Regions from separate parts of the Bacillus cereus group sp. BfR-BA-01360 genome, predicted to be linked through region 2. Evidence: riboswitches for the same ligand, from Rfam matches in the RefSeq annotation. Region 2 holds a riboswitch; each other region holds the start of a gene.

Region 1 (3,216 bases), on a different contig from region 2:
AATCCTAAATGCTCTTTCGGTGTTACATAACAAAGCATCGCAGTCCCAAACCATCCAATCATCGCTGCACCAATTGCAGAAGTAATATGATCATAACCTGGTGCGATATCTGTTGTTAAAGGCCCCAGCGTATAGAAAGGCGCACCTTGACAAATATCTATTTCTTTCTCCATATTTTCTTTAATTAAATGCATCGGTACGTGCCCTGGCCCCTCAATCATGACTTGCACATCATGCTTCCAAGCAATTTTCGTTAATTCCCCTAACGTTTCAAGCTCTGCAAACTGAGCTTCATCATTTGCATCTGCAATAGATCCTGGGCGTAACCCATCTCCTAAAGAGAAGGAAACATCATACTGTTTCATAATCTCACAAATTTCTTCAAAATGAGTATACAAGAAGTTTTCTTTATGATGGTATAGACACCACTGCGCCATAATTGATCCGCCGCGCGAAACAATTCCCGTCATGCGTTTTGCTGTGAGCGGGATGTAGCGCAATAATACGCCCGCGTGAATTGTAAAATAATCCACACCTTGTTCCGCTTGTTCAATTAATGTATCGCGGTATACTTCCCAAGTTAAGTTTTCAGCAATCCCCTGTACCTTTTCTAACGCTTGGTAAATCGGCACTGTCCCAACTGGTACAGGGGCATTACGAATAATCCATTCGCGCGTTGTATGAATATTTTTCCCCGTTGATAAATCCATAATTGTATCCGCACCCCAGCGCGTTGCCCATGTCATCTTTTCTACTTCTTCGGCAATCGAAGACGAAACAGCAGAATTTCCGATATTCGCATTTACTTTCACATGGAAATTACGGCCGATAATCATTGGTTCTGCTTCTGGATGGTTAATATTCGCTGGTAAAATGGCCCGTCCTTCGGCAATCTCTTTTCGAACAAACTCCGGTTCTACCCCTTCACGAATTGCAACATATTCCATCTCAGATGTAATAATCCCTTTACGAGCATAATGCATCTGCGTGACATTCGCACCTTTCTTTGCTCTAAGAGGTTTACGATCCATTTGCGGGAACACAGGTGTATGGTTCGAAGCAGCTTTTACACCATCATCTTCCGGCTTGATTTCGCGTCCCTCATACTCCTCTACATCTCCGCGTTCTATAATCCAATTGCGACGAGGAGTTGGAATCCCTTTTTCGAGTTCCACTTTATATTCTGGATCCGTATAGGGACCGCTCGTATCATATACACGAATCGGGGAATTTGGCACTCCGTTTGTGTCACTTAATTCAATCTCACGCATCGGCACTTTCATACCTTCACGTGACCCCTCCACATACACTTTCTTACTCCCTGGTAAACTCGACTTTAATTCAATTTGCTCAGCTGAAACAGATTGTTCCATGATTTTTGTTTCCTCCCCTTTATCATTTCAAGAAATCTACTTTACCTAGAAAAATTCGATTCTCCCTTCAGCTGCTAAACAGTCAGCTCCGCATTTCTTGAATCCAGCTTCACCTTCTAGCCCCTCACGTCTAAAAATCTTCCGCACAAGAAAGTAAAAAAACACTTTCTATGCGGAAGAACTTTATACACTAAGACGAAACAGTCGGCTCCGCTTTACATGTGACAAGGACGAGATTCAACTTGTAACCAGCGCATGCAAAATGAAAAAGAGCCAGGTCCATAAGAAAATAAGGACCTGGCTCATAAAAGTCATCATTATGTAAAGCCATTAACTTCCCTACGCTGGTACGAGCCAGATCAGGTCCAAAGGGTTAAGAAGTTTGCGTACTTCTCTCTCAGCCCACGCATACATTGGGCACCCCTAGTTTATCACTGATTTAATTTTCAATACTTTTCTATCATACACTATAATCTGAAAAATGCAAATCAATTTACACTTTTACGGTATCATCCACGTTAAATAATAAGCTTGTACATACGTCATAATTCCAACGATAATGACAAAGAACAAACTATGTTTTACTGTAAAGCGGAATAAATCGGATTCTTTTCCTGCAAGTCCTACTGCTGCGCACGCGATTGCAATCGATTGCGGAGAAATCATTTTCCCCGTTACACCACCTGTCGTATTTGCCGCAACAAGTAATACTTCTTTTACACCTACTTGCTGTGCTGTAATCGATTGTAAGTTCGAGAATAGCGCATTTGCCGATGTATCTGATCCTGTTAAGAATACGCCGATCCAGCCAAGAAATGGCGAGAAGAACGGGAATAATCCTCCTGTTCCAGCTAACGCTAGTGCAAGTGTAGATGATAGACCAGAATAATTCGCAATAAATGCAAAGCCTAATACAAACCCAATAGATAAAATTGGCATTTTTAATTCTTGTAATGTTTCTTTCAATGTTTCAACCGCTTGTTTTGCACTCATTTTTAATACAAAAATGGAAATGATACATGCGATTAAAATGGCTGTTCCGGTTGCCGATACAATATCAAATTTTAATACAGCCTCATAAGGCGTTGGTTTATTTACAATTGGTTCTGCCTTCATGACTAAATTGTGCAGACCCGGAATTTCAAACTTCATGACAAAACTTTCTAACGCCCCGCCTGGAGCAAATAATGCTTTAAAGAAATCTTGACTCCAAATCACTACCATAGCAGTCAAAATAATAAATGGCGACCAAGCTTTCACAACTTTTTTACCTGTTAAATTTGGCATCGATGAAGCTTCCGCTGTTGCTGCAGCTTCCACATTTGCTTGATTCGATTGATACACTTCTTTTGGCTGCCATACTTTTAAAAATAGCGATAAAGATACTAAGCTGACAAGCGCTGATGTAATATCTGGAAGTTCTGGTCCTAAAAATGTCGCTGTAATAAATTGTGTAATTGCAAAAGACCCCCCCGCTACAAATAACGCCGGCCATGTTTGCTTTATTCCCTTGAAACCATCCATTAAAAATACAATAAAGAACGGAACAAATAGCGATAAGAATGGCAATTGGTGCCCAGCCATTTGTCCAATTTTATGAGGATCAATACCTGTTACTTGCCCTGCAACTGTAATCGGTATTCCCATTGCTCCAAATGCTACTGGCGCTGTATTTGCAATTAAGCAAAGACCTGCTGCATATAAAGGATTTAAGCCAAGTCCTGCTAGAAGCGCTGCTGTGATGGCTACTGGTGCTCCAAATCCTGCTGCTCCTTCCAAAAATGCTCCAAATGAAAAACCAATTAAAATGACAAGTAAACGATGATCATTTGTAATCGATAAT
Region 2 (3,216 bases):
TTAAGAAACTAGGGCAACTAGAAGAAGAGTATGAGCCGACTCGCCTACAAGAATATGTTGCACCATCTACTGAAGCAGAGAAGATTATCGCACAGGCTTGGACAGAAGTATTAGGAGTTTCCAAAATTGGTGTACATGATGATTTCTTTACCATTGGTGGGCATTCATTAAAAGTATTACGTATTTTAACATTGTTAAAAGAAGATTTTCCGCATTTAACAATTCAAGACTTCTTTAAGGAAAAGACAGTGTATAAGTTAGCGCGAATACAAAGGGAGTTAACCCTAGAAGAAAATGTATTTCATGAATATAAATGGATACATGAACCAGAGGCTATTCAGTATACGGAAGGAATAACTAATAACCGGATTTCCAATGTCTTTTTAACAGGAGCAACAGGTTATTTAGGATCACATATCCTATATGAATTATTGCAGCAAACCTCAGCTCATATTTATTGTTTAGTAAGACCTAAAAAAGATGTAGAGCAAAGAATTATGGAAACTTTAACAGGATATTTTCATGATATTCCAAATGAAGCTCTGGCACGTATAACAGCTATTCCTGGTGACCTTGGTGAAGAATACTTTGGACTTAGTAAGGAAGAGTTTATAGCGATACGTTCTAAAGTTGATACAGTCGTTCACTGCGGGGCAGACGTAAGACATTTTGGGGATGTAAAGCAATTTGAAAATGTAAATATTCAAGGGACAAAGCGCATGCTTGCATTAGCCGATGAAGGAGCAGCATTCCATTTTATTTCTACGATTAGTATTCCAATCGATTTAGCAGTAGAACAATGGGATATGTATAAAAAACGCGGTGATTTTGAGTATCATGTAGAGTTAGAGAATGTGTATTCCAATAGTAAACTACAGGCAGAAAATCTTGTTCGTGAAGCAATGAGTCGTGGCATGAGAGGGAATATTTATCGCGCTGGTAATTTAACATGCCATTCCGAAACGGGAGTATTTCAACAAAATATTGAAGGAAATGCATTTTATCGCCTCATTAAAACGATGTTATTAATTGGACAAGCACCAAACGTGAAGTGGAAAGTGGACTTTGCTCCAATTGATTTTGCAAGTAAATCAATTGTGGCGTATATGCAAGATCCTCAAATTATAGGTGAAACATTGCATATTTGTCATCCAGATCCGATTGATTTTGTACATTTTGTGCAGTTAATGATAGAATGCGGGCATCATTTAGAAATTGTTCCTCTTTCGCAATATGTAGATTCAGGGTTACAGTTAGCGAAAGAGGATGAGGAGATAGCAGAATTGATTGCTTCACAAGTAGCTGGCGATGGAGCGCAGCAGTCTGAATTTGTAATAGGTACAAAAAGAACAAATGAATGGATAAAGAAAAAGAAAATTGCAGTGCCAATAATTGACCAACAGTTTATTCAGAAGCTATTAGCACATGGAGAACAAGTGGGGTATTTTCCAAACGTAGAAAAATAACAGACAAGATGTACCATGCTTTTGTTTGTTCAATAAAATAAATCATGCTACAATGAAAACGAATTAAGGACCGGGGAGCCAAGTGGCTGAGAGGATGTAAAGGAACATCGACCCTCAACCTGATCTGGATAATGCCAGCGTAGGGAGTTGCTTAAGGGAATGTAGCATATGTTATTTTATAATAACTTGCATACAAGGCTTTCCTACGTCATAGTGGGAAAGCCTTTTCTTGTTTTTAACATATTATTTTGCAAAGGGGATTTTAGCATGTCACAACAAGTTACAATTTCATTTTCAGTGGTACCACAAGCAAAAACAAAAGATTTATATACGGTCGTGGATAAGGCAATTGAAGTTGTCCAACAATCAGGCGTTCGTTATGAAGTAGGTGCGATGGAAACAACGATGGAAGGAGATTTAAATGAACTTCTTGATATTATAAAACGTGCACAACAAGCTTGTGTAGATGCTGGAGCAGAAGAAGTGATTACCTCTATTAAAATCCACTATCGTCCAAGCACAGGTGTAACAATTGATGAAAAAGTATGGAAGTATCGTGATGAATATGAAAAAACAGAAGCGATCTAATTTCGCAATTACAACAGCTTGGCTGATTCTTCTCATTGCGATATGGGAAGGATCTGTTTCATTATTTCACATTGAACCATGGATACTGCCAAAACCTTCTACGATTATACAAGAATTAATTGGCATGAAAGAGCTATTACTTCCAAATATAACAAAGACGTTGCAAGAAGTGATAAGCGGTTTGTTTTTTGCAATTCTACTTGGAACAAGTATTGCTATTATGATGGATGTTATCCCGATTTTTCGCCTTCTTATGAATCCGTTACTTGTTATTTCACAAACTATTCCAATTGTTGTGCTTGCACCTCTATTTATCATTTGGTTTGGATATGGAATGCTACCAAAGGTGATGGTTGTTATTCTTGTTTGTTTCTTCCCAATTGCCCTTAGTATTTTAGAAGGATTTCAAACGGTAGATAAAAATATGCTCAAATTATTACAAACAATGCGTGCATCAAAATGGCAAATGTATCAAAAAGTAAAATTTCCTGCTGTGCTTCCATATTTTTTCTCAGGGTTAAAAATTGCTGTTACATATAGTGTGATGGGGGCAATTATTGGGGAATGGCTTGGTGCAAGTGAAGGATTAGGGGTTATGTTAACCCGTGCAACAAAGTCGTTTTTAACTGCTCGTGTATTTGGTATAGCGGCTATGATTGTAATCGTCACGTTATTTTTATATTTTATCGTAGAGTTTATGGCCAGAATAACAGCACCATGGATATATAGAAAGGAAGACAGAAAATGAAAAAGAGCTTAAAAGTCATGTTAGCAACACTGTTTGCAGTAAGTGTTGTCGGCTGTAATACAGCGAAGAAAGAAGAGAGCAGTGACAAAGAGAAAAAAGTAAAAGTTGTTTTAGATTGGTTTCCGAATACAAACCATACTGGTTTATATGTGGCAAAAACAAAAGATTATTATAAGAAACAAGGTTTAGATGTAGAAGTTATTCAGCCTGGTGATAATGTATCAGCAGAGCAAATGATTGCTTCTGGAAAAGCTGATTTTGGTGTGAGCTATCAAGAAAATGTTACATCGGCACGTGTGGAAGGGATTCCAGTTGTATCAATTGGAGCAATTATTCAACATAACACATCGGCATTTGCTTCTTTAAAAAAAGATAATATTACTTCACCAAAAGATTTTGAAGGAAAGCGTTATG
Region 3 (3,216 bases), on a different contig from region 2:
GGTAGGGCTAAATGGACAAAGCTATGCAACTTCAATGGTCGTTATGGCTTGGGAGGTAACCGCTCCTTTAGCGCTCATTTTTATGGCATTTGTCTTTTTACCTCGTTACTTAAAAAGTGGAATTACAACAATTCCTGACTTCCTAGAGCAACGCTACGATTTACGAACAAGACAAATTATTTCCATTCTATTTTTATTAGGCTATGCCATCGCTTATTTACCAACTGTATTGTATTCCGGTGCGTTAGTACTTGATAGCATCTTTAATATTTCACAACTATTTGGGCTTAGTAATTTCACAACAATTATGGTGATTGCGCTTATCATTGGTATGACTGGTATTGCCTATGTTGTATTTGGCGGCCTACGTGCATGTGCGATTTCAGATACGCTAAATGGAATTGGTTTAATTATTGGAGGATGCTTAATTCCAATTCTTGGTCTTCTTGCACTTGGAAAAGGGAGTATTATGGATGGTGTAAATCTTTTATTACATTCTCATCCAGAAAAATTGAATGCAATTGGAGATTCGCAAGATTCTGTACCTTGGACAACAATTTTCATGGGCTTATTGTTTAATAACTTATTTTATTGGTGTACCAATCAAGCTATTGTCCAACGTGCACTCGGGGCAAAAAATTTAGCAGAAGGACAAAAAGGAGTATTGTTGGCAGGATTATTTAAAGTATTTGGAGCATTGTATTTAGTGCTGCCAGGAATCATTGCCTTCCATTTATTTGGCGATCAATTAAAAAATGCTGATATGGCTTATCCGATGTTAGTAATTAAGATTTTGCCTATCGCATTATCAGGCTTTTTTGCCGCTGTATTGTTCGGTGCTATTTTAAGTTCATTTAACGGTGCATTAAATAGTTCGATCACTTTATTCACACTGGATTTTTATAAACCCATTTTCAAGAAAGAAGCAAGCGAAAAAGAGTTGGTGAAAGTAGGACGTATTTTTGCGATTACACTCGGTCTCATTGCGGTTATCGTATCACCATTTATTTTATATGCACCTTCTGGATTATATAACTACTTACAAGAAATGTTTGGTTTTTACAATGTACCAATTATCGCCGCTGTTGTCGTAGGATTTTTTAGTAAAAAAGTACCTGCAAGTGCTCCGAAAATTGCTTTAGTCTTTCATATTATTTTGTATGCGCTCTCAAAAGTGTTTTTAGGATCTATTAATTTCTTATATATTCTTAGTGTACTATTCCCAGCATGTGTAATTGTGATGCTAGTGATTGGAAAATTAAAACCAAGAGAAACAGACTTTGAACTTTTCGATGCTAATAAAGTTGATTTAAAGCCATGGAAATATGCAAAGGTATTTTCAATCTTCCTTATTATATTCATGCTAGGTGCCTATGTATTATTCTCGCCTGTTGGGTTAGCCGCACAGTAATGATGTTTTTTATATCAATATACTATATAAGTTTGGATAATTGACAATTCTCTAAATTATGTTATGATAACTATCAAAACTATATAGTTCTCATCTATCCACTAGGGGTGCCGATATTGGCTGAGATTAAAGTTTATCTTTGAGACCCTTAGTACCTGATCTGGTTCGTACCAGCGTAGGGAAGTGGAAATGACAAAATAAAAGCCACTTTCTTTACCTACTAAGGAAGTGGCTTTTATTTTGTACATGTCTATTTTTTCGTTAGATGTTAGCTGAGTGTAGCATATATGAGGAGGGATATAAATGTCATTTTCACAGTTATTACGTCAAGAAGTTGCTCCGATTTGGCAAGCGAGTTTTGAGCATCCATTTATTAAAGAACTAGGTGAGGGAACACTAGATTTAGCTAGCTTTCGTTACTACGTTTTACAAGATTCCTACTATTTGAGTCACTTCGCTAGAGTACAAACATTAGGGGCAGCGAAGGCGATCGAATTGAAAACGACAGCTCGCATGGCACATCATGCACAAAATACATATGAAGCAGAATTGTCATTGCATGAAAATTTTGCGGAAAAATTAGGAATCACTGAAGAAGAAAAAGCATCCTTTATTCCAGCACCGACAGCTTATGCATATACATCCCATATGTATCGCGCTGCTTATGAAGGGCATTTAGGTGATATTATTGCAGCCATTTTACCGTGTTATTGGCTATATTATGAAATTGGCGAGCGTCTTAAAGAGTGTAAGCCAGAAGAACCGATTTACCAAGCATGGATTTCAGCATATGGTTCGGATTGGTTCCGCACATTAGTAGAAGAACAAATTATGCGATTAGATCAAATTACGGAAACAGTAACAGAGTCGGATCGTAAACGTATGAAACAGCATTTTATCATTAGTAGTCAATATGAATATTCGTTCTGGGAGATGGCTTATACGTTAGAGAAATGGCCTGTTGAAGAAAAAATAGCAACCCGGTAGATATTCATTTTATTTCGTCATTTTTCATAATATATTATGAAAAAATTATATAATTAAAAGAGAAATAGGAAAGATAAAGAGGAGGTAGAACCCTCCTCCTTTTTTTACTGTTTTTTAACAAAAAATGGATTTTAATGATGGTATAATAAAAGTAAAAAGGGGGGTGGAATCTGTATTTTGTTTCAAAGTTTAACAGTCTATTGATTTTGGATTTTATGTAAAATAACGAAAAAAGAGAGGAAGTATTTACTTTATGGAAACGATACAGTTGTTAGCCTTTAAAGATGTAATAGATCCACTTTTTGAGCAAACAGTATTTTATGTGCAGTGGCCAAAACATTGGTCAAGTTTGTTATTAGAGCACAATAGACCATACGAATTAATAAAAAAATTTAAACTTTTAAATAAAAGATTGTATATTATGTTTTCGGATATTTTATTCATTGAGCACGACCCATATAAGTTAGCAGAAGATAGCCTATGGATTATATGTTTAAAACCTCTTAGCTCTGAACAGTTAGAATATATTTGTCGTCAATGGTATGCGTATATTCATAACTGGAAACCGACCGAAATGCCTGGAGAAGTTTTATTAGAATGGCAACCTAGTGCGATTTCAAAGTTGTCGTTACTACATGATAAAAAAACATTTTATATATGGGTACCAGCATTAATTTCACATTTGTTTTGTGAACGCGCGCTGCATCTATCTATAGGAAATAAGCAATATGAAGAAGTTCCTTTTTACCCGCTTCGAGAGCAAAATAGATGTGAAGCGATGTCTGAGCCTATTCAGGATAAAAAGACAAAAGAATATT

What was found. A riboswitch is a leader RNA that binds a small molecule or an ion and turns the genes downstream of it on or off. The one in region 2 is predicted to bind thiamine pyrophosphate.
Positions count from the first base shown of each region.
Region 1: it holds a riboswitch for thiamine pyrophosphate, as region 2 does, so the genes downstream of both, thiC (phosphomethylpyrimidine synthase ThiC) here and MR056_RS12025 (MTH1187 family thiamine-binding protein) in region 2, are expected to answer to the same signal.
Region 3: it holds a riboswitch for thiamine pyrophosphate, as region 2 does, so the genes downstream of both, tenA (thiaminase II) here and MR056_RS12025 (MTH1187 family thiamine-binding protein) in region 2, are expected to answer to the same signal.

Region 1 is NZ_JAKUFV010000005.1:25,981-29,196, forward strand. Features, by position in the region: gene thiC (phosphomethylpyrimidine synthase ThiC) at 1-1,373, opposite strand, end outside; TPP riboswitch at 1,693-1,808, opposite strand; gene MR056_RS06580 (lactate permease LctP family transporter) at 1,875-3,216, opposite strand, start outside.
Region 2 is NZ_JAKUFV010000011.1:30,063-33,278, forward strand. Features, by position in the region: gene MR056_RS12020 (non-ribosomal peptide synthetase family protein) at 1-1,466, shown strand, start outside; TPP riboswitch at 1,528-1,629, shown strand; gene MR056_RS12025 (MTH1187 family thiamine-binding protein) at 1,734-2,054, shown strand; gene MR056_RS12030 (ABC transporter permease) at 2,026-2,802, shown strand; gene MR056_RS12035 (ABC transporter substrate-binding protein) at 2,799-3,216, shown strand, end outside.
Region 3 is NZ_JAKUFV010000002.1:293,097-296,312, reverse strand. Features, by position in the region: gene MR056_RS03310 (solute:sodium symporter family transporter) at 1-1,411, shown strand, start outside; TPP riboswitch at 1,505-1,610, shown strand; gene tenA (thiaminase II) at 1,715-2,398, shown strand; gene MR056_RS03300 (pPIWI_RE module domain-containing protein) at 2,652-3,216, shown strand, end outside.